DNA from 2 places in the Bradyrhizobium sp. USDA 3256 genome. Region 2 is predicted to be linked to the other one. Evidence: riboswitches for the same ligand, from Rfam matches in the RefSeq annotation. Region 2 holds a riboswitch; the other holds the start of a gene.
The links. Region 2 has a riboswitch for glycine ahead of ACVWY5_RS21705 (D-amino acid dehydrogenase). Riboswitches for the same ligand answer to the same signal wherever they lie in the genome.

Region 1: another riboswitch for glycine. It lies ahead of gcvT (glycine cleavage system aminomethyltransferase GcvT); the one in region 2 lies ahead of ACVWY5_RS21705 (D-amino acid dehydrogenase).

Annotation. Positions count from the first base shown of each region.
Region 1 covers NZ_JBSSAE010000002.1:4,359,391-4,370,670, reverse strand. The annotation lists gene gcvP (aminomethyl-transferring glycine dehydrogenase) at 1-1,112, opposite strand, end outside; gene gcvH (glycine cleavage system protein GcvH) at 1,136-1,501, opposite strand; gene gcvT (glycine cleavage system aminomethyltransferase GcvT) at 1,522-2,667, opposite strand; glycine riboswitch at 2,808-2,896, opposite strand; gene alaS (alanine--tRNA ligase) at 3,099-5,786, shown strand; gene ACVWY5_RS22470 (cyclic nucleotide-gated ion channel) at 5,798-7,048, shown strand; gene ACVWY5_RS22465 (DUF3455 domain-containing protein) at 7,152-7,652, opposite strand; gene ACVWY5_RS22460 (NADP-dependent isocitrate dehydrogenase) at 7,689-8,903, opposite strand; gene ACVWY5_RS22455 (alpha/beta hydrolase family protein) at 9,030-10,757, opposite strand; gene ACVWY5_RS22450 (TrmJ/YjtD family RNA methyltransferase) at 11,114-11,280, shown strand, end outside.
Region 2 covers NZ_JBSSAE010000002.1:4,206,306-4,217,585, forward strand. The annotation lists gene ACVWY5_RS21685 (hypothetical protein) at 54-254, shown strand; gene ACVWY5_RS21690 (hypothetical protein) at 318-461, shown strand; gene ACVWY5_RS21695 (ABC transporter substrate-binding protein) at 531-2,150, opposite strand; gene ACVWY5_RS21700 (M20/M25/M40 family metallo-hydrolase) at 2,416-3,546, shown strand; glycine riboswitch at 3,638-3,744, shown strand; glycine riboswitch at 3,748-3,862, shown strand; gene ACVWY5_RS21705 (D-amino acid dehydrogenase) at 3,928-5,286, shown strand; gene ACVWY5_RS21710 (ABC transporter permease) at 5,447-6,388, shown strand; gene ACVWY5_RS21715 (ABC transporter permease) at 6,392-7,279, shown strand; gene ACVWY5_RS21720 (ABC transporter ATP-binding protein) at 7,437-9,086, shown strand; gene ACVWY5_RS21725 (M81 family metallopeptidase) at 9,309-10,829, shown strand; gene ACVWY5_RS21730 (M20 aminoacylase family protein) at 10,836-11,280, shown strand, end outside.

The DNA of each region.
Region 1 (11,280 bases), 150 kb from region 2:
AGCACGGTGGCGCGGCGATGCACGCTGCGTGCGATATGGGTCAGGCCCTCCGGACCGTGATAGACCGCATACATCGAGGCGATCACGGCGAGCAGCACCTGCGCGGTGCAGATGTTCGAGGTCGCCTTCTCGCGGCGGATGTGCTGCTCGCGGGTCTGCAGGGCGAGGCGATAGGCCGGTGCCCCACGCGAATCCACCGAGAGGCCGACGATGCGGCCGGGCAGCGAGCGCTTCAGCGTGTCGCGCACCGCCATGTAGGCGGCGTGCGGTCCGCCGTACCCCATCGGCACGCCGAACCGCTGCGCCGAACCGATCGCGATGTCGGCGCCGAGCTCGCCCGGCGACGCGAGCAGCGTCAGCGACAGCAGGTCGGCGGCAACGATCGCCAGCGCGCCCTTGGCGCGCAGCGAGGCGATAGCAGGCTTAAGGTCGCGTACCGCGCCCGATGTGCCCGGATATTGCAGCAGCGCGCCGAGTACATCGGCGTTGTCGAGCTCGGTCAGGGGATCGCCGACCACCAGCGCCCAGCCCAGCGGCGCGGCGCGCGTGCGCATCACCGCCAGCGTCTGCGGATGCACCTCCTTGTCGACGAAGAACACCTTCGCCTTGACCTGCGAGTGGCGCTCGGCGAGCGCCATCGCTTCCGCCGCCGCGGTCGCCTCGTCGAGCAGCGAGGCGTTGGCGACGTCGAGCCCGGTGAGATCGCAGATCATGGTCTGGAAGTTGAACAGCGCCTCGAGCCGGCCCTGGCTGATCTCCGGCTGGTACGGCGTATAGGCGGTGTACCAGGCCGGGTTCTCCAGAATGTTGCGCTGGATCACCGCGGGCAGGATGGTCCCCGAATAGCCCTGGCCGATCAGCGAGGTGAACACCTGGTTCTGCGCGGCGAGCTCGCTCATATGCGCGAGCGCCTCGGTCTCGCTCAGCGCCCGGCCGAGATCGAGCGGCGCCTTCTGCCGGATCGACGCCGGCAGCGTCTCGTTCATCAGCGCCTGCAGGCTCGCGGCGCCGACCGTCTCCAGCATCGCGTTGACGTCGCGCGGCGACGGTCCGATGTGGCGGCGGACGAAATCGGTGGCGGCTTCGTTGATCGGCTTGAAGGGCGCGTTCATGACGTGATCCTCGGGGTGATCCTTTAGGCGGTGTGCGCGGCGTAGGCGGCCTCGTCCATCAGGCCGCCGAGCTCGCCCTTGTCGGCAATCTTCAGCTTGAAGAACCAGGCCTTGCCGCCGGCGTCCGAATTGACCAGCGCGGGCTCGGCGGCGAGCGCGTCGTTGACCTCGACCACCTCGCCGGTGATCGGCGCGTAGACGTCGGAAGCGGCCTTGACGGATTCCACCACAGCGGCGGCCTCGGCCTTCTTCAGGCTGCGGCCGACCTTGGGCAGTTCGACGAACACCACGTCGCCGAGCTGCGACTGCGCATAGTCGGTGATCCCGATCGTGGCGACGTCGCCCTCGATGCGGAGCCATTCGTGGTCGGACGTGTACAGCGTCGTCATGGGGATCGATCCTTTGGCGTTCAGCGTTTGTAGGTATTGGGGACGAAGGGCGTGGCGGCGACCTTGAGCGGCAGCCGCTGGCCTCGCACTTCGGCGAAAACGGTGGTGCCGACCGCGGAAAGGGCGGTAGGCAGATAGCCCATCGCGACCGGCGCATTGAGGCTCGGGCCGAAGCCGCCCGAGGTCACCTTGCCGATCTGCTCGGTCGAGCCGGCATCGGCGAACAGCGCGGCGCCTTCGCGCACCGGTGCGCGGCCGTCGGGCTTCAGGCCGACCCGCCGGCGCGCGGCGCCATCTGCGAATTGCGCGAGAATCTTGTCGGCGCCGGGGAAGCCGCCGGCGCGGGCGCCGCCGCTGCGGCGAACCTTCTGCACCGACCATTCCAGCGCGCCTTCGACCGGCGTCGTCGTGGTGTCGATGTCGTGGCCATAGAGGCACAGCCCGGCTTCGAGCCGCAGGCTGTCGCGCGCGCCGAGCCCGATCGGCAGCACGTCGGGATTGTCGAGCAGCGCGGTGACCAGGGCTTCCGCCTTGTCCGCGGGCACGGAAATCTCAAAGCCGTCCTCGCCGGTATAGCCGGAGCGCGAGACGAAGCAGTCGACGTCGCCGACGCGGCGCGGACCGGCGTCCATGAATTTCATCGAACCGACATCTGCACAAAGTTTCGCCAGCGCCGATTCGGCTTTCGGCCCCTGCAGTGCGATCAGCACGCGGTCGGCCAGCGAGACGATCTCGCAGGCGTCGGAGAGATTCGCACGCAGATGCGCCTCGTCCTCGGCCTTGCAGGCGGCGTTGACCACCAGGAACAGGTGATCGCCGAAATTCGCCACCATCAGGTCGTCGAGCAGGCCACCATCATTGTTGGTGAATTGCGCGTAGCGCTGCCGTCCCGGTGCGACACCGACGATGTCCTGCGGCACCAGTTTTTCCAGCGCGAGCGCGGCGTCGGCGACCTTACCGGATTTGGCCTTCAACACGAGCTGGCCCATGTGCGACACATCGAACAGGCCGGCTTCCTTGCGGGTGTGCAGATGCTCCTTCAGCACGCCGGCCGCGTATTGCACCGGCATGTCATAGCCGGCAAACGGCACCATCTTGGCGCCGCGCGCCAGGTGCAGCGCGTGCAGCGGGGTCTGTTTCAGCGGGGAGGTTTCGTGCGCAAGCATCACAGGGCCCTCGCGGTTCCCGCGGGGACCCATTTCCCCTTGAGAAACCTGCAGAAAGCCCCATCTGTCGCTGTGCCTGAGAGTATTATCCCGTCGGCGGACGCATCGGGGCGAACCCCAGCATCTCTTTCCAGATGTCAGACGTCACGCGGTCCTTTTGCCTGAGAGTTTCCGGGGCGGTTGCTCCTTCGGCGCCGGCGGTAAGGCCGGTCTCTCCCGACGTGACTAGGTATAGGTAGGTAGAAAACACGGCGCCACCAAGACTGTCAACGCAGCTGCAGCAACTATCCAATGGGCTTTGTGCTGCCGCGGCAAGCCCATGATCCGCCTGCACAGTTTCTGGACACCGCAGCTGGCAATGTCTAAAAGCGTTCGGCCGGAAAATGACGCCTTTTTGCGGCTGGCCGGCCCTTTTTTCCGATTGGATGAACATGAGCAGCGTCAACGACATCAGGTCGACATTTCTGAACTTCTTCAAGGAGAACGGGCACGAGATCGTGGCCTCGTCGCCGCTGGTTCCGCGCAACGACCCGACCTTGATGTTCACCAATGCCGGCATGGTGCAGTTCAAGAACGTCTTCACCGGCGTCGAGAAGCGCGGCTATCAGCGCGCCACGACGTCGCAGAAGTGCGTGCGCGCCGGCGGCAAGCATAACGACCTCGACAATGTCGGCTACACCGCGCGCCATCTCACCTTCTTCGAGATGCTCGGCAACTTCTCGTTCGGCGATTACTTCAAGGAGCGCGCGATCGAGCTCGCCTGGAATCTGATCACCAAGGATTTCGGGCTGAAGAAGGACAAGCTGCTGGTCACCGTCTACCACACCGACGACGAGGCGGCCGGCCACTGGAAGAAGATCGCGGGCTTCTCGGACGACCGCATCATCCGCATCCCGACGTCGGACAATTTCTGGGCGATGGGCGACACCGGTCCGTGCGGTCCGTGCTCCGAAATCTTCATCGACCGCGGCGAGCACATCTGGGGCGGACCTCCGGGCAGCCCGGAGGAGGATGGCGATCGCTTCCTCGAATTCTGGAACCTGGTGTTCATGCAGTACGAGCAGGTGACGAAGGAGGAGCGCGTGGCGCTGCCACGTCCCTCGATCGACACCGGCATGGGGCTCGAGCGCATGGCCTGCATCCTGCAGGGCGTCGAGAGCGTGTTCGAGACCGATCTGTTCCGCAATTTGATCGATGCCGCCGCGTCGACCCTCGGCCACGGTCCGAACGAGCAGAACGTCGGGTCGTACCGCGTGATCGCCGACCACCTGCGCTCGTCGGCATTCCTGATCACCGACGGCGTGCTGCCGTCGAACGAGGGCCGCGGCTACGTGCTGCGCCGGATCATGCGCCGCGCGATGCGCCATGCGCAGCTCTTGGGCGCGAGCGAGCCGCTGATGCATCGCCTGGTCTGGGCGCTGGTCCGCGAGATGGGCCAGGCCTATCCGGACCTGGTCCGCGCCGAGAAGCTGATCGAGGAGACGGTGCGGCTGGAAGAGACGCGCTTCCGCAAGACGCTGGCGCGCGGCCTGTCGATCCTCGACGAGAAGAGCGCCGGCCTCAAGAAGGGCGACATGTTCGACGGCGACACCGCGTTCACGCTGTACGACACCTACGGCTTCCCGCTCGATCTGACGCAGGACGCGCTGAAGTCGCGCGGCATCAGCGTCGACCAGGCGTCGTTCACCGACGCGATGGAGCGGCAGCGCGTGAAGGCGCGTGCCTCCTGGGCAGGCTCGGGCGAGGCGGCGAGCGAGGCGACCTGGTTCCCGCTGCGCGAGAAGCTCGGCGCGACCGAATTCCTCGGCTACGAGACCGAGAGCGCGGAAGGCGCGGTGACGGCGCTGATCAAGGACGGCGCCGAGGTCGAGAGCCTGAAGGCCGGCGAGAGCGGCGCGATCGTGCTGAACCAGACCCCGTTCTACGGCGAGTCCGGCGGCCAGGTCGGCGACACCGGCGTGCTGACCGGCGAGGGCGTCAAGTTCCGCGTCGCCGACACGCAGAAGAAGGCCGGCGATCTGTTCGTGCATCTCGGCACGGTGGAGCAGGGCACGCTCGGCGTCGGCACCGCGCTGCAGCTCGAGGTCGACCACACCAGGCGCTCGTCGATCCGCGCCAACCATTCGGCGACGCATCTGTTGCACGAGGCGCTGCGCCAGGTGCTTGGCGATCACATCGCGCAGCGCGGCTCGCTGGTCACGCCGGACCGGCTGCGCTTCGACTTCGTGCATCCGAAGCAGATCACGCCGGAAGAGCTCGCCCGGATCGAGGACATCGCCAACGATGTCGTGCTGGAGAATGACGAGGTCACGACCCGGGTCATGGGCGTCGACGATGCCCGCGAGGCCGGTGCCCGCGCGCTATTTGGCGAGAAGTATGGCGACGAGGTTCGCGTCGTGTCGATGGGCAAGGGCGCCCGCGATCACGGCCAGAACGCGTTCGGCTGGTCGGTCGAGCTCTGCGGCGGCACCCATGTCCGCCGCACCGGCGACATCGGCATGATCTCGGTGACCAGCGAGGGCGCGGTGGCGTCCGGCGTCCGCCGCATCGAGGCGCTGACCGGGCATCACGCGCGCAAGCACGCCAACGACACCATCGCGCTGGCCAAGACCGCGGCGCTGGAGCTGCGCACCACGATCGACGACGTGCCGGCGCGCATCGCCGCGCTGATGGAAGAGCGCAAGAGGCTCGAGCGCGATCTGTCTGACGCCCGCAAGAAGCTCGCGATGGGTGGCGGCGGTGCGTCGAACGGCGCGGCCTCCGCCGTTCGCGAGGTCGGCAATGTCAAGCTGCTGGCACGCGCGGTCGAGGGCGTCGAGACCAAGGATCTCAAGAGTCTCGTCGACGACGGCAAGAAGCAGATCGGCTCGGGCGTGGTCGCGATCGTCGGCGTCACCGAGGACGGCAAGGCCGGCATCGTGGTCGGCGTCACCGCCGATCTGACCGCGCGGTTCAACGCGGTCGAGCTCGTGCGCAAGGGCTCCGAGGTGCTCGGCGGCAAGGGCGGCGGCGGCCGGCCCGACATGGCGCAGGCCGGCGGACCCGACGGCGCCAAGGCAGACGCCGCGCTGTCGGCGATCGAACAGGCCATGACTCAACAGGCATCGGCCGGCGCCTGACGGAGAGTCTGATCGTGGCGACGGCTCCGGGTAGGCCCACGATCAGCGATCCCGGGCTGCGCGACCGTCTCTACGAGCTGCTCGAACGCGATGATCTGCCGCATTCGGGCGGCTTGCGGTTTGCCCGGGTCATCGTCGCCATCATCGCCGTCGACGTGCTGGCGGCGATTCTGGCCTCCGTGCCCGAGATCGACGCGCAGTTCGGCTGGCTGCTGACGACCATCGAGATCGCGGCGGTCATCGCCTTCGCGCTGGAATATGCCGCGCGGCTCTGGAGCGTGGTCGGCCACTCCTTGCGCGACATGACGCCGGCGCGGGCGCGGCTGGAATACGCCTTCTCGGCGCTCGGCGTGATCGACCTGCTCGCCTTCCTGCCGTCGGCCATCGCGCTTGTCGTCGGCGACAAGACCGCGCTGGTGCTGTTCGGCATGCTGCCGTTCCTCAAGCTGGTGCGCTATTCGACCGCGATGCGCTCGCTGCTGGCGGCACTGCACGCCGAGCGGCGCACGCTGTTCGGCTGCGTGGTGATCCTGACCGGCGCGGTGCTGCTGTTCGCCTCGCTGCTCTATGCCATCGAGCACAGGGTGCAGCCGGACAAGTTCGGCACCATGCCGCAGGCGATGTGGTGGGCGATCGTGACGCTCGGCACCGTCGGTTACGGCGACGTCGTCCCGATTACGCCGCTCGGCCGGACCGTCACGGTGATCGCGATCGTGGTCGGCTTCGCGATGATCGCGCTGCCGGTCGCGATCATCTCGACTGCGTTCGCCGACGAGGTCCGGCGCCGCGACTTCGTCGTGACCTGGGGCATGCTGGCGCGGGTGCCGCTGTTCTCGCATCTTGGCGCCGCCGATATTTCCGACATCATGCGCCTGCTGCGGTCGCAGACCATCGAGGCCGGCGAGGTGCTGGTGCGGCGCGGCGATGCGGCGTCATCGATGTATTTCATCACCGCGGGCGAGGTCGAGATCGACCTGCCGAGCCAGCTTGTGCGGCTTTCCGACGGCGCGTTCTTCGGCGAGATCGCGCTGCTGCGGCGGACCAGCCGTTCGGGGACGGTGACGGCGACGCGCAAGACCAAGCTGCTGGTGCTCGATGCGCAGGACTTCCATGCCCTGATCGAGCGCATGCCGGCGCTCGCCGCCCATGTCCGGGAGACCGCGGAGGCGCGGCTTGCCGATCCGCTCGCGGCCGGCGGCGACCTGGCCGCCGCGGAGATCGCCCAGGCGCCGCGCGAGACCGACGGCGGCATCCGCGATTAAAGCATGATCCGGAAAAGTGCGAAGCGGTTTTCCGGAAAGATCATGCTCAAACAAAGAGCTAAGGCGCGATGACGATTCAACCTAATCTCATCGCGCTTTAGCCTCAGTCCCGTCGCAGGAACACGTAATCCGCCGAGTAGGCCGCGCCTTTCAGCGCGCCTGATTTGTCGCAGGCGCCGCTGAGCTCGCCGCCCGAGGTGTTGATCCGCTGCACGGTTGCGACGCCCGAGAGCAGGCCGTTGCTGCGGTGGGCGATCACCTCGAGCTTCAGCCAGGGAATATCGGCGGCGGTGGTGCCGGGTATGCTGCCGGCGGTGCGGGCGGTCACGGCGCTGCCGTCGACATGCTCCCAGTTCGGACCCGCATAATGCCGGCCGACCGTGCGGCCGTCGGCGATCAGGGTGGCGACCGGTTCGCGGAACGACCAGGCGAGCTTGCCGTCGCTGACCGGCTTGCACTCATAGACCTGCACGCCCTCGGCATGGACCGACAGAACCGGGGACTCGCCGGGCGCCGCGACGGCGTCGGGCAGGGGATCGGCAGCGAATGCCGCCGACCCGGTGAGCGAGAACGATGCGAGCACGACGGCTCTGACAAGGGCCATGGTCATGCTCGCACCTGTCTTCCAAAGACGACGGCCTCAGGCCGCGATCGCCTTCACGAGGTTGTCGGACACCTTGTCGAGGAACCCGGTGGTCGAGAGCCAGCGCTGGTCGGCGCCGACCAGGAGCGCGAGGTCCTTGGTCATGTAGCCCTCCTCGACGGTCGCGACGCAGACCTTCTCTAGGGTGGTGGCGAACTTCGCCAGCGCCTCGTTGTTGTCGAGCTTGGCGCGATGGGCGAGGCCACGGGTCCAGGCGAAGATCGACGCGATCGAGTTGGTCGAGGTCTCCTTGCCCTTCTGGTGCTCGCGGTAGTGGCGGGTCACGGTGCCGTGGGCGGCCTCGGCTTCCACGGTCTTGCCGTCCGGGGTGAGCAGCACCGAGGTCATCAGGCCGAGCGAGCCGTAGCCCTGGGCCACGGTGTCGGACTGTACGTCGCCGTCATAGTTCTTGCAGGCCCAGACATAGCCGCCGGACCATTTCAGCGCCGAGGCCACCATGTCGTCGATCAGGCGGTGCTCGTAGGTCAGGCCCTTGGCGTCGAATTCCTTCTTGAACTCGCGGTCAAAGACGTCCTGGAAGATGTCCTTGAAGCGGCCGTCATAGACCTTCAGAATCGTGTTCTTGGTCGACAGATAGACCGGGTAGTTGCGCATCAGGCCGTAGTTGAACGAGGCGCGGGCGAAATCGGTGATAGAGTCGTCGAGATTGTACATCTCCATCGCGACGCCGGCGCCGGGCGCCTTGAACACTTCCTTCTCGATCACGGTGCCGTCCTCGCCGACGAACTTCAGCGACAGCGTGCCCTTGCCGGGGAACTTGATGTCGGTGGCGCGGTACTGGTCGCCATAGGCATGGCGGCCGATGATGATCGGCTTGGTCCAGCCGGGAACCAGGCGCGGCACGTTCTTGCAGATGATCGGCTCGCGGAAGATGCAGCCGCCGAGGATGTTGCGGATGGTGCCGTTCGGCGACTTCCACATCTGCTTCAGGCCGAACTCCTTCACCCGGGCCTCGTCGGGGGTGATGGTGGCGCATTTGACGCCGACGCCGACCTTCTTGATGGCTTCGGCGGCGTCGATGGTCACCTGGTCATTGGTCTCATCGCGGTATTCCATGCCCAGATCGAAATAGAGCAGTTCGACATCCAGGAACGGGTTGATCAGCTTGTCCTTGATGTACTGCCAGATGATCCGGGTCATCTCGTCGCCATCGAGCTCGACGACGGGGTTGGATACCTTGATTTTTGCCATGACGGGGAGGCCCTCTTGGGAACGGCGCGCTTTTGACGGCGGGGGTGGAAAATACGCCTGCGCTATAGCACCGCCCGGGGGCGGGCGGAAGCGGAGGGGGTATGCACTTTAAGCCCATCTTTTCAGCTAAAACGCCGCCTGCGTCGCCGTCCCGGCCACGATGTACCAGGTCACGAACAGGCCCGCGATCAGGGCGCCCGGCAGGCTCGATCCGGTCCGCCGCCAGGTGAAGGTCGCGATCACGGCGACGATCGCAAGCAGGGGCACGAACTGGATCGCGACGATGGTCGAGAGCGGCACGAAACCGGGGTCCGGGACCGGGTTGAACAGCTTCCCCGTCAGCCACAGCGTGCCGTATTGCAGCACCAGCAACACGATGAAACCGAACGTCAGCGCCAGGATGTTGGTCAGGTACAGCGCCCCGCGCGGCGCATCCATGGTCGAGAAATTCCGGTGCAGCACGTGCAGCGCCACGACGAAAAACGCCGTGAACGGAATCAGATAGATCAGGAAGATGAGGAATTGCTTCGCGCTCATCAACTTGAGTGCGACGATCCAGAAGCGGAAGTCGATCTTGAAGGCGAGGTCGGCGAGCCACAGCGCGGCGTAGCCGACCGCGACCGAAGCCAGCGCGATCACGACGGATTGACCGACGAGGCCGGTCCGGCTGGCCCGCTGCGGGGCGAACCGCATCAGGGCGAGCGTGATCAGCCCGTTGATGATGGCCCAGACCAGGATCTGGTTGGTGATGCCCTGCGGCAGGAACGCGCTCGGGGTGACGAAGGTGCCGCCCAGTGCAAAGGCCGGGTAATAGGTCAGCGCCGGGATGAAGGCGGACAGGATGAATGCCGCGGTCCAGCGCCGGCCGCTCGCGGCCCGATGCGGCGGCATCGTGCCGTCGGCAACCGCGGGCAGCCGCAGGCGGGAGAACATCGGCGCCTCCAGCAGCCCGTCGAACGTCCCGATGACCAGGGCAATGAAACCGATCAGGGCGATGAGCGTGCCGATCTCCTTGCGGAACCAGATCTGGTCATCGACCGGCCGCGCCGTGCCGCCCTTCAATGTCTTGGCGAACCAGTCGAGGCTGTAGCCGATCGCCTCATGCGAGATGTGCTCGGCCGGATGGGTCATCGCCGGGGTGTACAGCACCCGCGCGGTGCCGTTGGCCGGATCCCCATAGACCTTGCCCGGCTCGACCGCGCCTTGGGTGCCGAACAGCGCCCAGAGCTTTGGGCTCTTGGTGACGTCGCGCGCGAGCGGGACGCTCCACATCAGGTCGGGGAATTCCTCGTACTGCGCGAACACCAGCGCGGTGTTGCGCGGCCAGCTCGCGGTGCCCTCGGCGGCGAACGGCTTGCCGGTGGACGAGCCTTCCAGCACCATCGATTTGTAGTCGTTGGGCTGAGCTGCGGCAGCCGCCAGCACGGTCCAGCCGCCCATCGAGTGGCCCTCGAGCCCGATATTCTCCTTGTCGACGAACGGCAGGCTGCGGAGATAGGCAAGGCCGTCAGGTCCGCCAAAACCGTTGGCGAAGGAGGGCGGGTCGCTGTAGCCGTGGCCGGTCTGGTCGAGCGCGAGCACCACATAGCCGCGGCGGGCGAACTCGATGGCGAAGCCGTCCTGGGTCTCGCGCGAATTGATATAGCCGTGGACAGCGAGGATGCCGGGTGCCGGGATCTGCGGCGTGGCATTCGGCGGGATGTAGAGCAGGGCGCTCATGGTATTGCCCTTGGCGCCCTTGAAGCGCACATCCTCGATCCGGATGCCGCCGGCGGTCTGCGTGAAGTGGGCGAGCAGGCCCCCCGCCACGATCAAGATCAGGCCCACAATCGCCAGCGTCCATCTGCCCCGCATCCTCGTCCCCCCAAGTGCTTCGACCCACGTGCTTCGACCCAAGTGTTTCGACCCAAGTGTTTCGCCGTTGAAACCGGCATCTCGAGCGTGCCTTTACAGCTTCGCTTTGGTTGTGGTTGATAGCCTATCCGAAGGCCAAGTGCGCGCAAGCGGCAGCCTTCGCTTCGTGCGATTGGGACTCCGATTGAGGATTCGCAAACGCCGCTAACCCTGTTATCTCCTTGGAGAAAATGGTCCCGCGCAAAACCGGTGCAAAGCTGGTCGGTGCGGTCTTGGGTCCCTGCATGAGATTTTGAATCAGCGTCCTCGGAAGCTGATTCAAAATCTTCAGACGTTGAATCAGAAAGTGAAGTGAGATGTCCGGTACCGACAAGACCAAGGCAGGGCACGACCTTGCCGGTCCCGTCGTCATCCTGGTCGAGCCGCAGCTTGGCGAGAACATCGGCATGGCCGCGCGCGCGATGGGCAACTTCGCGCTGTCGAGGATGCGCATCGTCAACCCGCGCGACGGCTGGCCGAATAT
Region 2 (11,280 bases):
CGCGCAGTTCGCGGCCGTCGCATTTCGAAATCAATTTTGGTCGGAGATCGGCGATGGAGATTGCAAACTGCAATCGGATCGACGCTACGCCCGACGACCGCGCGCGGCGATGGATCCGCGCCGCGATCATGCTGTACGGACTGCTCGCGTTTGCCGCTGGAGCGGTGGTCTGGATGAACGGAACCGGTATCGGACCGACGCAGCTCACGAGCCTGTCGAGCCCGAGCAGCATGAGACCAGAGCACGGCGATTAGCGGTCGCCGGTTCGGAACCCGTGCACTGCATATTCGTTGTCATGCCGCAATTGGAGCATGACGATGACGAACGACGATCCATCCGCGCAGCGCGCAACCGACCAATGCGATCAGCGCAAGGAGCGTCCCTCCCCGCCGCAGAACGCACCACAAGGCGGGCCACCGCTCAGCGACGGACTGGAGCAGCTCCGCGACAGCCACACCTGACACGCGACAGCGCGAAAAGAAAATGGCCGGGACACGTCCCGGCCATTTGTTTTGCGCCAAGCCGCAGGCTTACTCGGACTTGTCGATGTTCCAGAAGATCGGCGTCGCCGGGCCGTCGAGCACGCCGGTCAGCGACTTCCGCCACGCGCTCGGAATGGTGTACTGGCCGAGCGGAACGTAGATCACCTGATCGTAGGCCTCGGTCTGGATTTCCGTGGCGATCTTCTTCTTTTCCTCAGCCGAGCCGGCGCGCGCGAACTTGTCACGCAGCTCCTCGATCTTCGGGTCTTCGGCCCAGCCGAACCAGCCGCCATTCTTGCCGCGACCGGTGATCGACGCGTTGACGATCGGATCGGAGACGTCGGCCGCGACCCAGTTTGTGAAGAACATGTTCCAGCCGCCCTCCTTGGGCGGCTTCTGGCTGGCGCGGCGGGTCACCACGGTCTGCCAGTCGGTGGCCTGCAGGTCGACCTTGAAGCCGGCCTCGCGCAACTGCTGCGCAGCCACGACCGGCTGGGCCTTCAAAGTCGTGACGTCGCCCGGCGCCATGATCACCACGGGGGTGCCGTCATAGCCGGATGCGGCGAGCGCCTTCTTGGCTTCCGCCAGGCCGTTGCCCTTCACCAGCGTTTCGGCCCCGACGTCGGTCTCGAGCGGCGTGCCGCAGACGAAGAAGGCGCCGCAGATCTTCTGGTACTTGGCGTTGCCGACCAGCGCGTCGAGCACGTCCTTCTGGTTCATCGCGAGGAACGCAGCCCGGCGCACCTTCGGGTTGTCGAACGGCGGATAGAGGAAGTTCATGCGTCCGAGGGTCTGGAAGCCGAACTTGTTCAGGACGTCGATCTTGAGATCCGGATTGGCTTCGAGCACCGGCAGCATGTCGAACGGAAGGTTCTCCATGAAATCGATGTCGCCGGATTGCAACGCGTTCACCGCGGTCTGCGCATCGGCCATCGTGACCCACTCGACGCGGTCGACCTTGACGACCTTGCCGCCCGCGGTCCAGCTCGCCGGCTCCTTGCGCGGCACGTAGTCCTTGTTCTTCTCATAGACCGCCTTCACGCCCGGCTGGAATTCCGCCTGCACGAATTTGAACGGTCCGGAGCCGATCTGTTCCGGGATCGGCTTGTCCGGCGGCGTCTCGGCAAGACGCTTCGGCATCATGAACGGCACGCGCGACGACGGCTTGCCGATCGATTCCAGCACGAGGCCGTAGGGTTCCTTCAGCTTCAGCGTGATGGTCTTGGCGTCGGTCGCCTCCAGGCTCGCGACGAAGTCCATCAGCTTCTGGCCCATGCCGTCGACTTTGCCCCAACGCTGCAGCGAGGCGACGCAGTCTTCCGCGGTGACCGGCGCGCCGTCGTGCCACTTCAGGCCGTCGCGCAGCGTGAACGTGTAGGTCAGCTTGTCGTCGGAAACCTTCCAGTCCGCCATCTGCGGCTGGATCTTGAAATTGGAATCCGTCGCCAGCAGCGTGTCATAGATCATGTAGCCATGATCGCGCGTGATGTAGGCCGTGGTCATGATCGGATCGATGACGCGCAGATCCGAGTGCATCACCGCGGTGATGGTCTTGCCCGCGGCCATCGCCTGCGGTGCGAATGACAATTCCTGCGGCGCGAACGACAGCGCGAGCGCCGTCAACGCGGCCGCTAGCGTGCGGTGTTTCCAACGCGAGATAGGGAACATGCAATCTCTCCTGACGTGTAACTGGTCAAAGCCGGCTTATTCGTTATGCACGCGGTTCGTTATTTAGGCGAACTAACATGCTGTATGGCTTGTGAAATCGAGACTTGCACCAAGCGCCAAGCGCGTCAATCGGTTTCAGGTCGCATCGGACGTACACAAACGAATGAGGCCGCGCGCCAGATTTTGGCTTTACAAAATCGTCGGCTGAGATTTTCGTAACGCGCGCGCGATGCCGGCGCCGTCAGAACAACAAGAGAGAACAACGATGAACCCCGCCAATCTCCCGTTTGATTCCGAAGCGATGCTGCAGGGCCTGCGCAGCTGGGTGGAATGCGAAAGCCCGACCTGGGACGCCGCCGCGGTCGAACGCATGCTCGATCTCGCCGCCCGCGAGATGGCGATCATGGGTGCGACGATCGAGCGCATCGCCGGACGCCAGGGCTTCGCGGGCTGCGTCCGCGCCCGTTTTCCCCATCCGAAACAAGGCCAGCCCGGCATCCTGATCGCCGGCCATCTGGACACCGTTCACCCCGTTGGCACCATCGAGAAGCTGAAGTGGCGGCGCGAAGGCAACAAGTGCTTCGGGCCGGGCATCTTCGACATGAAGGGCGGCAACTACCTGTCGATCGAGGCGATCAGGCAGTTGGCGCGCGCCTCCTTCACGACTCCGCTGCCGATCACCGTGCTGTTCACCCCCGACGAAGAAGTCGGCACGCCGTCGACGCGCGACATCATCGAGGCGGAAGCCGCGCGCAACAAATACGTGCTGGTGCCGGAGCCCGGCCGTCCGAACAACGGCGTCGTCACCGGCCGCTATGCGATCGCGCGCTTCAATCTGGAAGCCACCGGCAAGCCCAGCCATGCCGGCGCGACGCTGTCTTCCGGCCGCTCCGCGATCCGGGAGATGGCGCGGCAGATCATCGCCATCGACGGCATGACCACCGAGGACTGCACGTTCTCGGTCGGCATCGTGCATGGCGGCCAGTGGGTCAATTGCGTCGCGACGACCTGCACCGGCGAAGCGCTCAGCATGGCCAAGCGCCAGGCCGATCTCGACCGCGGCGTCGAGCGCATGCTGGCATTGTCGGGCACCGCCAACGACGTGAGCTTCAAGGTGACGCGCGGCGTCACTCGCCCGGTATGGGAGCCCGATGCGGGCACCATGGCGCTGTATGAAAAGGCAAAAGGCCTTGCGGCAGCGATGGGTCTCGATCTGCCGCACGGCAGCGCCGGCGGCGGCTCGGACGGCAACTTCACCGGCGCGATGGGCATCCCCACGCTCGACGGCCTCGGTGTACGCGGCGCCGATGCACATACGCTCAACGAGCATATCGAGGTCGACAGCCTTGCCGAACGCGGCCGCCTGATGGCGGCGCTGCTGGCGACGCTGGACTGACATCGATTGCACTGCACAACACGTTGGCACTGCCGGATCGAAATTTAGCCTTGTCCATTTTTAAGGCTTCGCCTACGGTCCGGCCGTCCAACGCGACGATGCGGGAGAGATCGAAGCGACAACATTCGTGTTGTTGCCTTCGGCGCCGACGGAGCAACCGCCCCGGAAACTCTCAGGCAAAAGGACTGTATCGTCAGGACGATCTGGAGAGAGACGAACATGGCCGCACATCAAGGGCCATGACGTCCACCGAAGGGGATAGTTCGCTTCCGGCCCCGGCCCGATGCGGATCAAGCTCTCAGGTACCGTGACAGATGGGGCGCCGATGCCGGTTTCACCGGCGGTTCGGCGACTCTAACCCACGGGAGCCTGAAAACCATCATGCCACACATCGCGATCATCGGCGCCGGCATCACCGGCGTAACGACGGCCTATGCCCTGCTTGAACGCGGCTACAAGGTGACTGTCCTCGACAGGCATCGCTACGCCGCGATGGAAACCTCGTTCGCCAATGGCGGACAGCTTTCCGCCAGCAACGCCGAAGTCTGGAACAGTGCTGCGACCATCCTGAAGGGGCTGCGCTGGATGCTGAGAAGCGACGCGCCGCTGCTGATGAACCCGAAGCCGAGCTGGCACAAATATTCCTGGATCGGCGAGTTCGTAGGTCACATCACGCGCTATCGCGGCAACACCATCGAGACCACAAAGCTCGCCATCGAAGCGCGCAAGCATCTGTTCTCGATCGCAGAGCGCGAGAACATCGCCTTCGATCTCGAGCGCTGCGGCATCCTGCACGTCTATCACGACAGGGCCGGCTTCGAAGCCGGCCTCAAGGTCAACACGCTGCTGCAGCAGGGCGGGCTCGACCGCCGGCCGGTGACCCCGGACGAGATCCGCGTCATCGAACCCGCGTTGCAGACGGCCTGCTATGGTGGTTTCTTCACGCCGTCGGACGCGACCGGCGATATCCACAAATTCACCCGCGGCCTCGCCGACGCCTGCATCCGCCGTGGCGCGAGCTTTGTCCATGAAGCCGACGTCGACACGATCGCGCGCGGCGATGACGGCTTCCGCATCGGCTGGAACGAAGCTGCTTCACATGATGCTGCGGTCGCGACGCGACGGCAGTTGCAGGCGGACGGGATCGTGATTTGCGCCGGCGTGGCGAGCCGCCACTTCGCCGGCCTGCTCAACGATCGCGTCAATGTCTATCCGGTGAAGGGCTATTCGATCACGGTGCAGCTCGATGCGCCGCAAAGCCGGAATGCCGCGCCCACCGTCAGCCTGCTCGATGAAGCTGCGAAGATCGTCACCAGCCGGCTCGGCGCCGACCGCTTCCGCGTCGCCGGCACCGCCGAGTTCAACGGCTTCAACCGCGACATTCGCGCCGATCGCATTCAACCGCTGGTGGACTGGGTGCGGCATCATTTCCCAGAGATCGATACGTCGAAAGTCGTGCCATGGGCGGGCTTGCGCCCGATGATGCCGAACATGATGCCGGTGGTTCGCGCCGGACGGATTCCGGGCGTGTTCTACAATACGGGCCACGGTCATCTCGGCTGGACACTGTCGGCCGCGACGGCGCAGATGGTGGCCCAGGCGATCGACGATTGGCGCGACCTCGACACGCCGCCGATGGCGCCGTCGATCGGTGCCGGGCTCGACGTGGATTCCAACGCGCGCAAAGCTGAAATCAATCCACCTTCCAGTGGACTGCTTCGAACTTCACCGGAGGAATAATCGCGGCCAACAGGACTGATTAGCTGCACCGCAAAAACCGCAGCACCGATGGCATGGGACTTGCTCAAGTTCTACCGTGAGTCTGCTACCATCTGTGCTACGGTCTGGTGTGCAACGGTCCCGCTGGGGACTTCATCGACCACAACCCAACGGATCAAATTTGCTCGGATATCTGCTTCGCCGCATCCTCGCCGCCATTCCCGTGATGGGCGTGGTGGCTCTGTTCGTGTTCCTGTTGCTGCGGCTGACGCCGGGCGACCCGGCCGCCATCCTCGCCGGCGACAACGCGACTCCCGAACAGCTCGAACGTATCAGGACCTCGCTTGGTCTGAACGAGCCGATCTACATCCAGTTCTACACCTGGATCGCCAAGCTGCTGCACGGCGACCTCGGCGTCTCCCTGATCTCGAATAAGCCGATCCTCGAAATGATCGTCCCGCGCCTCGAGCCCTCGATCTCGGTCGCGCTGGCCACCATCATCCTCTCGATCCTGGTGGCGGTGCCGCTCGGCGTGATCGCGGCCTGGAAGCACGGCACCTGGATCGACCGCTTCGTGATGGGGCTCTCGGTGCTCGGCTTCTCGGTGCCGGTGTTCGTGATCGGCTATGTGCTGATCCAGATCTTTGCGATCGATCTGCGCTGGGTTCCGGTACAGGGCTTCAAGAGCATCTCGGCCGGCTTCGGTCCGTTCTTCCAGCGCCTCATCCTGCCGACCTGCACGCTCTCCTTCATCTATGTCGCGCTGATCGCACGCATGACGCGAGCCTCGATGCTCGATGTGCTCGGCGAGGATTACGTGCGCACCGCGCGAGCCAAGGGCATCGGCGAGACCGGCGTGCTGTTGCGCCATGCGCTGCGCAACGCGGCCGTGCCGGTCATCACGGTGATCGGTTCCGGCTTCGCGCTCCTGATCTCGGGCGTCGTCGTCACCGAAAGCGTGTTCAACCTGCCCGGCATCGGCCGCCTCACCGTCGATGCGGTGCTGGCGCGCGATTATCCGGTGATCCAGGCCATGATCCTGTTGACGTCGGGTATCTACGTCGCGGTCAATCTGTTGATCGACCTCGCCTACACCCTGCTCGATCCTCGTATCCGGTACTGAGCAATGGCGATCGAAACCCTTCCCGAATCCTCGCTTCCCGTCACCCGGCCGTTCCGCGTCAAGTTCGGCTTCCTGACGTCGACGCCGATCATCGCGGTTGCGACGATCTGCCTCGCCCTCATCATCCTGATGGCGATCTTCGCGCCGCTGCTTGCGCCGCATGATCCTCTGCTGCTGACGCCGTCGCAGCGGCTGAAGCCGTCGAGCGCGCAATATCTGCTCGGCACCGACGCCTATGGCCGCGACCTGTTGTCGCGCATCGTCTACGGCGCACGGATCTCGCTGGTGATTGGGCTCGGCGCCGCCGTCTGCTCGATCGCCATCGGCCTTCTGATCGGTCTCGTCGCCGGCTTCTTCCGCTGGGTCGATGCGGTGCTGATGCGCGTGATGGACGGCTTGATGGCGATCCCCGCCATCCTGCTCGCGATCGCCGTGGTGTCGCTGTCGGGTGCCAGCATCTGGACCGTGATGGTCGCGATCACCATCCCCGAGATCCCGCGCGTGGCGCGGCTGGTGCGCTCGGTGGTGCTGACCGCACGCGAGGAGCCTTATGTCGAGGCCGCGATCTCGCTCGGCACCAGCCTGCCGAAGATCATGTGGCGGCATTTGATGCCGAACACCATCGCGCCGCTGATCGTGCAAGGCACCTATGTCTGCGCGTCCGCGATCCTGACCGAGGCGATCCTGTCGTTCCTCGGCGCCGGCATCTCGCCGGAAACGCCGACCTGGGGCAACATCATGGCCGAGGGCCGCGCCTACTTCCAGGTCAAGCCGTCGCTGATCTTCTGGCCGGGGCTGCTGCTCTCGATCGCCATTCTCAGCGTCAACCTGATCGGCGACGCCGCGCGCGACGCGCTCGATCCCCGCATGAAGCAGCGTGAGGGCAAGTGACGGCTTCAATGCCAATTGAAGCCGTCATTCCGGGATGGTGCGTGAGCACCAGACCCGGAATCTCGAGATTCCGGGTTCGATGCTTCGCATCGCCCCGGAATGACGCAAGACGAAAAACATCACGGTCGCTCCTCGTATTGCCGGTGGAATCAGTCCTATGACCAACGTCGTCCTCGACATCAGCAATCTCGTCGTCGGCCTCGGCCGCAAGGCGGATGCACATCGCATCATCGACGACCTCTCGCTGCAGGTCCGTGAAGGCGAGACGCTCTGCCTGGTCGGCGAAAGCGGCTCGGGCAAGTCGGTGACATCGCTCACCGTGATGGGCCTGCAGCAGAAGGGCACGCTGGTGCCGTCTGGCGGCAACGTCAAACTGGTCGGCGAGGAACTGCTCACCGCCAGCGACCGGCGGCTGCGGCAACTCCGCGCCACGCGGATGGCGATGATCTTCCAGGAGCCGATGACCGCGCTCAATCCCGTCGTGCCGGTCGGCCGCCAGATCGACGAGGTGCTGCGCGCCCACACCGATCTCGACTCCCGCGCGCGGCGTCAGAAAATCCTGGCGATGATGGAGCATGTGCGGCTGCCGGATGTGGAGCGCATCTTCTCCTCTTACCCGCATCGCCTCTCGGGCGGCCAGCGCCAGCGCATCATGATCGCGATGGCGTTGGTTCTGGAGCCGAAGCTCCTGATCGCGGACGAGCCGACCACCGCGCTCGACGTCACCACGCAGAAGCAGATCCTCACCTTGATCCGCGACCTGCAACGCGATCACGGCACCGCTGTTCTGTTCATCACCCACGACATGGGCGTGGTGGCCGAGATCGCCGACCGCGTCGCGGTGATGCGACACGGCCGCCTGGTCGAAACCGGCCCGCTGCAGGACGTGCTGCGCACTCCGAGGATGGAGTACACCCGCAACCTCTTGTCCTCGGTGCCGAGCCTCGTGCCGCGCGCGCCGCGCCCGGAGACGACCGAGCCCGTGGTGCTGGAAGCCAACGAGCTCAGCAAGGTCTACCGGGAGCGGTCGCTCTACGGCAAAGCCCGCGAGGTCGCCGCCGCCAGCAACGTCACGCTCACTCTGCGCAAGGGCCGCACGCTCGGCATCGTCGGCGAAAGCGGTTCCGGCAAGTCGACGGTCGCGCGCTGCATCGTGCGCCTGATCGATCCGACCTCGGGCGGGGTACGCCTCGCCGGCCGCGAGATCTCCGACCTGTCGCGCCGGCTGTTGCAGCCGCATCGCCAGAAAATCCAGATCATCTTCCAGGATCCCTACCGCTCGCTCAATCCGCGCGTCACCGTCGGCGAGAGCATCGCGGAAGGCCCGGTCAATTACGGCATGCCGCGCAAGGATGCGCTGGCGCGCGCGCGCGAGCTGCTCGAGCTCGTCCATTTGCCGCCCGACGCGATCTCGCGCTATCCGCACCAGTTCTCCGGCGGCCAGCGCCAGCGCATCGCGATCGCGCGCGCGCTGGCGCTCGATCCCGACGTGCTCGTCGCGGATGAGGCGGTGTCCGCGCTCGACGTCTCGGTGCAGGCGCAGGTTCTCGATCTGCTTGACGAAATCCAGCGCCGGCTGGGCATCGCGCTGCTCTTCATCACGCATGATTTGCGCGTCGCCGCACAAATCTGCGACGACGTCGCCGTGATGCAACATGGCCGCGTCGTGGAACAGGGACCGGCCGCCGAGGTGCTGACCAATCCGCAGCAGGCCTATACCCGCGCACTGCTCGATGCGGCGCCCGGACGCGGCTGGGACTTCGCCAACTTCCGCCCCGTTTCGGAAGGCATTGTGGCGACGGCCTAGGTCTTTAGCCTCAAGCCTTTCCGCCCACAGGGCATGCAAATCCGCTGGTGCTCCCCGGCTTGCGCTTGGCGTGACGACACGCTTAACGTCGCGCGCTAGAGCGTGGCTCTGAAGGCGGACACCGGTCTTCCCCGAAGATCACGCTCCAACCAACGAGGTGAGATCATGACGCGCGTCGTCACGATCGCATCATGATCGAAGAAACGTATCGAGACCGACTTGATGACCCGCATTGCCGTTGGCGGCTTCCTGCACGAGACCAATACCTTCGCACCGACGAAGGCAACCTATGACGATTTCGTGCATGGCGGCGGCTGGCCGTCGATGACGCATGGCGCCGACGTGCTCAAGGTCATGCGCAAGATCAATGTCGGCCTCGCCGGCTTTGTCGAGGCGGCGGAAGCCAATGGCTGGGAACTGGTGCCGACGATCTTCGCCGCGGCGAGCCCGTCGGCGCATGTCAGCAAGGATGCCTATGAGCGGATCGTGACGGAGATGGTCGACGGCATCGCCGCGGCCGGACCGATCGACGCCGTCTATCTCGACCTGCACGGCGCCATGGTCACCGAGCATTATGACGATGGTGAAGGCGAAACGCTGGCCCGCGTGCGCAAGGCGATCGGCAACGACCTGCCGCTGGTGGCGAGCCTCGATCTGCATGCGAACGTCTCGCCAAAGATGATCGAGCATGCCGATGCGCTGATTGCCTACCGCACCTATCCGCATGTCGACATGGCCGAAACCGGCCGCGCCTGTGCCCGGCATCTGGCGCTGATGCTCAAGTCCAGGCAGCGCTTCGCAAAGGCATTCCGGCAATTGCCGTTCCTGATCCCGATCAGCTGGCAGTGCACCAACGACCAGCCGACCAAGGGCATCTATCAAAAGCTCGCCGCGCTCGAGAGCGACGTGGTGCCGACGCTGTCGTTTGCACCGGGCTTCCCGGCTGCCGATTTCAGGGATTGCGGACCGAGCGTATTCGCTTACGGCCGGACCCAGGCCGATGCGGATGCCGCCGCCGACAGGGTCGTCGCCCTGGTCGAAGGCCATGAGGATGATTTCGACGGCCGGATCTATTCGCCCGACGAAGGCGTGCGGCTGGCGATGGAACTGGCGAAATCGGCCAGCAAGCCGATCATCATCGCCGACACCCAGGACAATCCCGGCGCCGGCGGCGATTCCGACACCACCGGCATGCTGCGCGCGCTGGTACGCAACAAGGCAAGTGCCGCGACCGGCGTGATCTACGACCCGCAATCCGCGAAGGCCGCGCACACCGCCGGTGTCGGGGCATCAGTCACGCTCGAGCTCGGCGGTAAGTCCGGCATTCCCGGCGACGCGCCGTACCGGGAGACTTTTGTCGTCGAGCAGCTCTCGGATGGAAAATTCGTGGCGCCCGGTCCCTATTTCGGCGGCCGCGACATGGATATGGGCCCCTCGGCCTGCCTGCGGGTCGGCGACGTCCGCGTCGTGGTCGGCTCCTACAAGGCCCAGCTTGCCGACCAGGCGATGTACCGCTATGTCGGCATCGAGCCGACGGCGCAGAAGATTTTGGTCAACAAGAGCTCGGTGCACTTCCGCGCCGATTTCGAGCCGATCGCCGAGAAATTGCTGATTTGCGCCGCCCCCGGCGCGATGCCCGCCGATACCGCCACGCTGCCGTGGAAACATTTGCGTGCCGGCATTCGTATCAAGCCGAACGGCCCTACTTTCACACCCACCTCCCCATCACGCACAAACGGATAGAGAGCCATGCCGACCATTGAGCGCATCGACAGTTTTGCCGACGAACTCACCGCCATCAGACGGGATCTGCATGCGCATCCCGAGATCGGCTTCGAGGAGGTCCGCACCTCGGGCATCGTTGCCGACAAGCTGACGAGCTGGGGCATCGAGGTGCATCGCGGCCTCGGCGGCACCGGCGTGGTCGGTGTGCTCAAGGGCAAGGGCAACGGCACCAAGAAGATCGGCCTGCGCGCCGACATGGACGCGCTGCCGATGGAGGAGAACACCAATCTGAAGTGGCGTTCGACCATCCCCGGCCGCTTCCACGGCTGCGGCCATGACGGCCACACCACGATGCTGCTCGGCTCGGCACGCTATCTCGCCGAGACCCGCAACTTCGACGGCACCGTGCATTTCATCTTCCAGCCGGCCGAGGAAGGCCTCGGCGGCGCCCGCGCCATGATCAAGGACG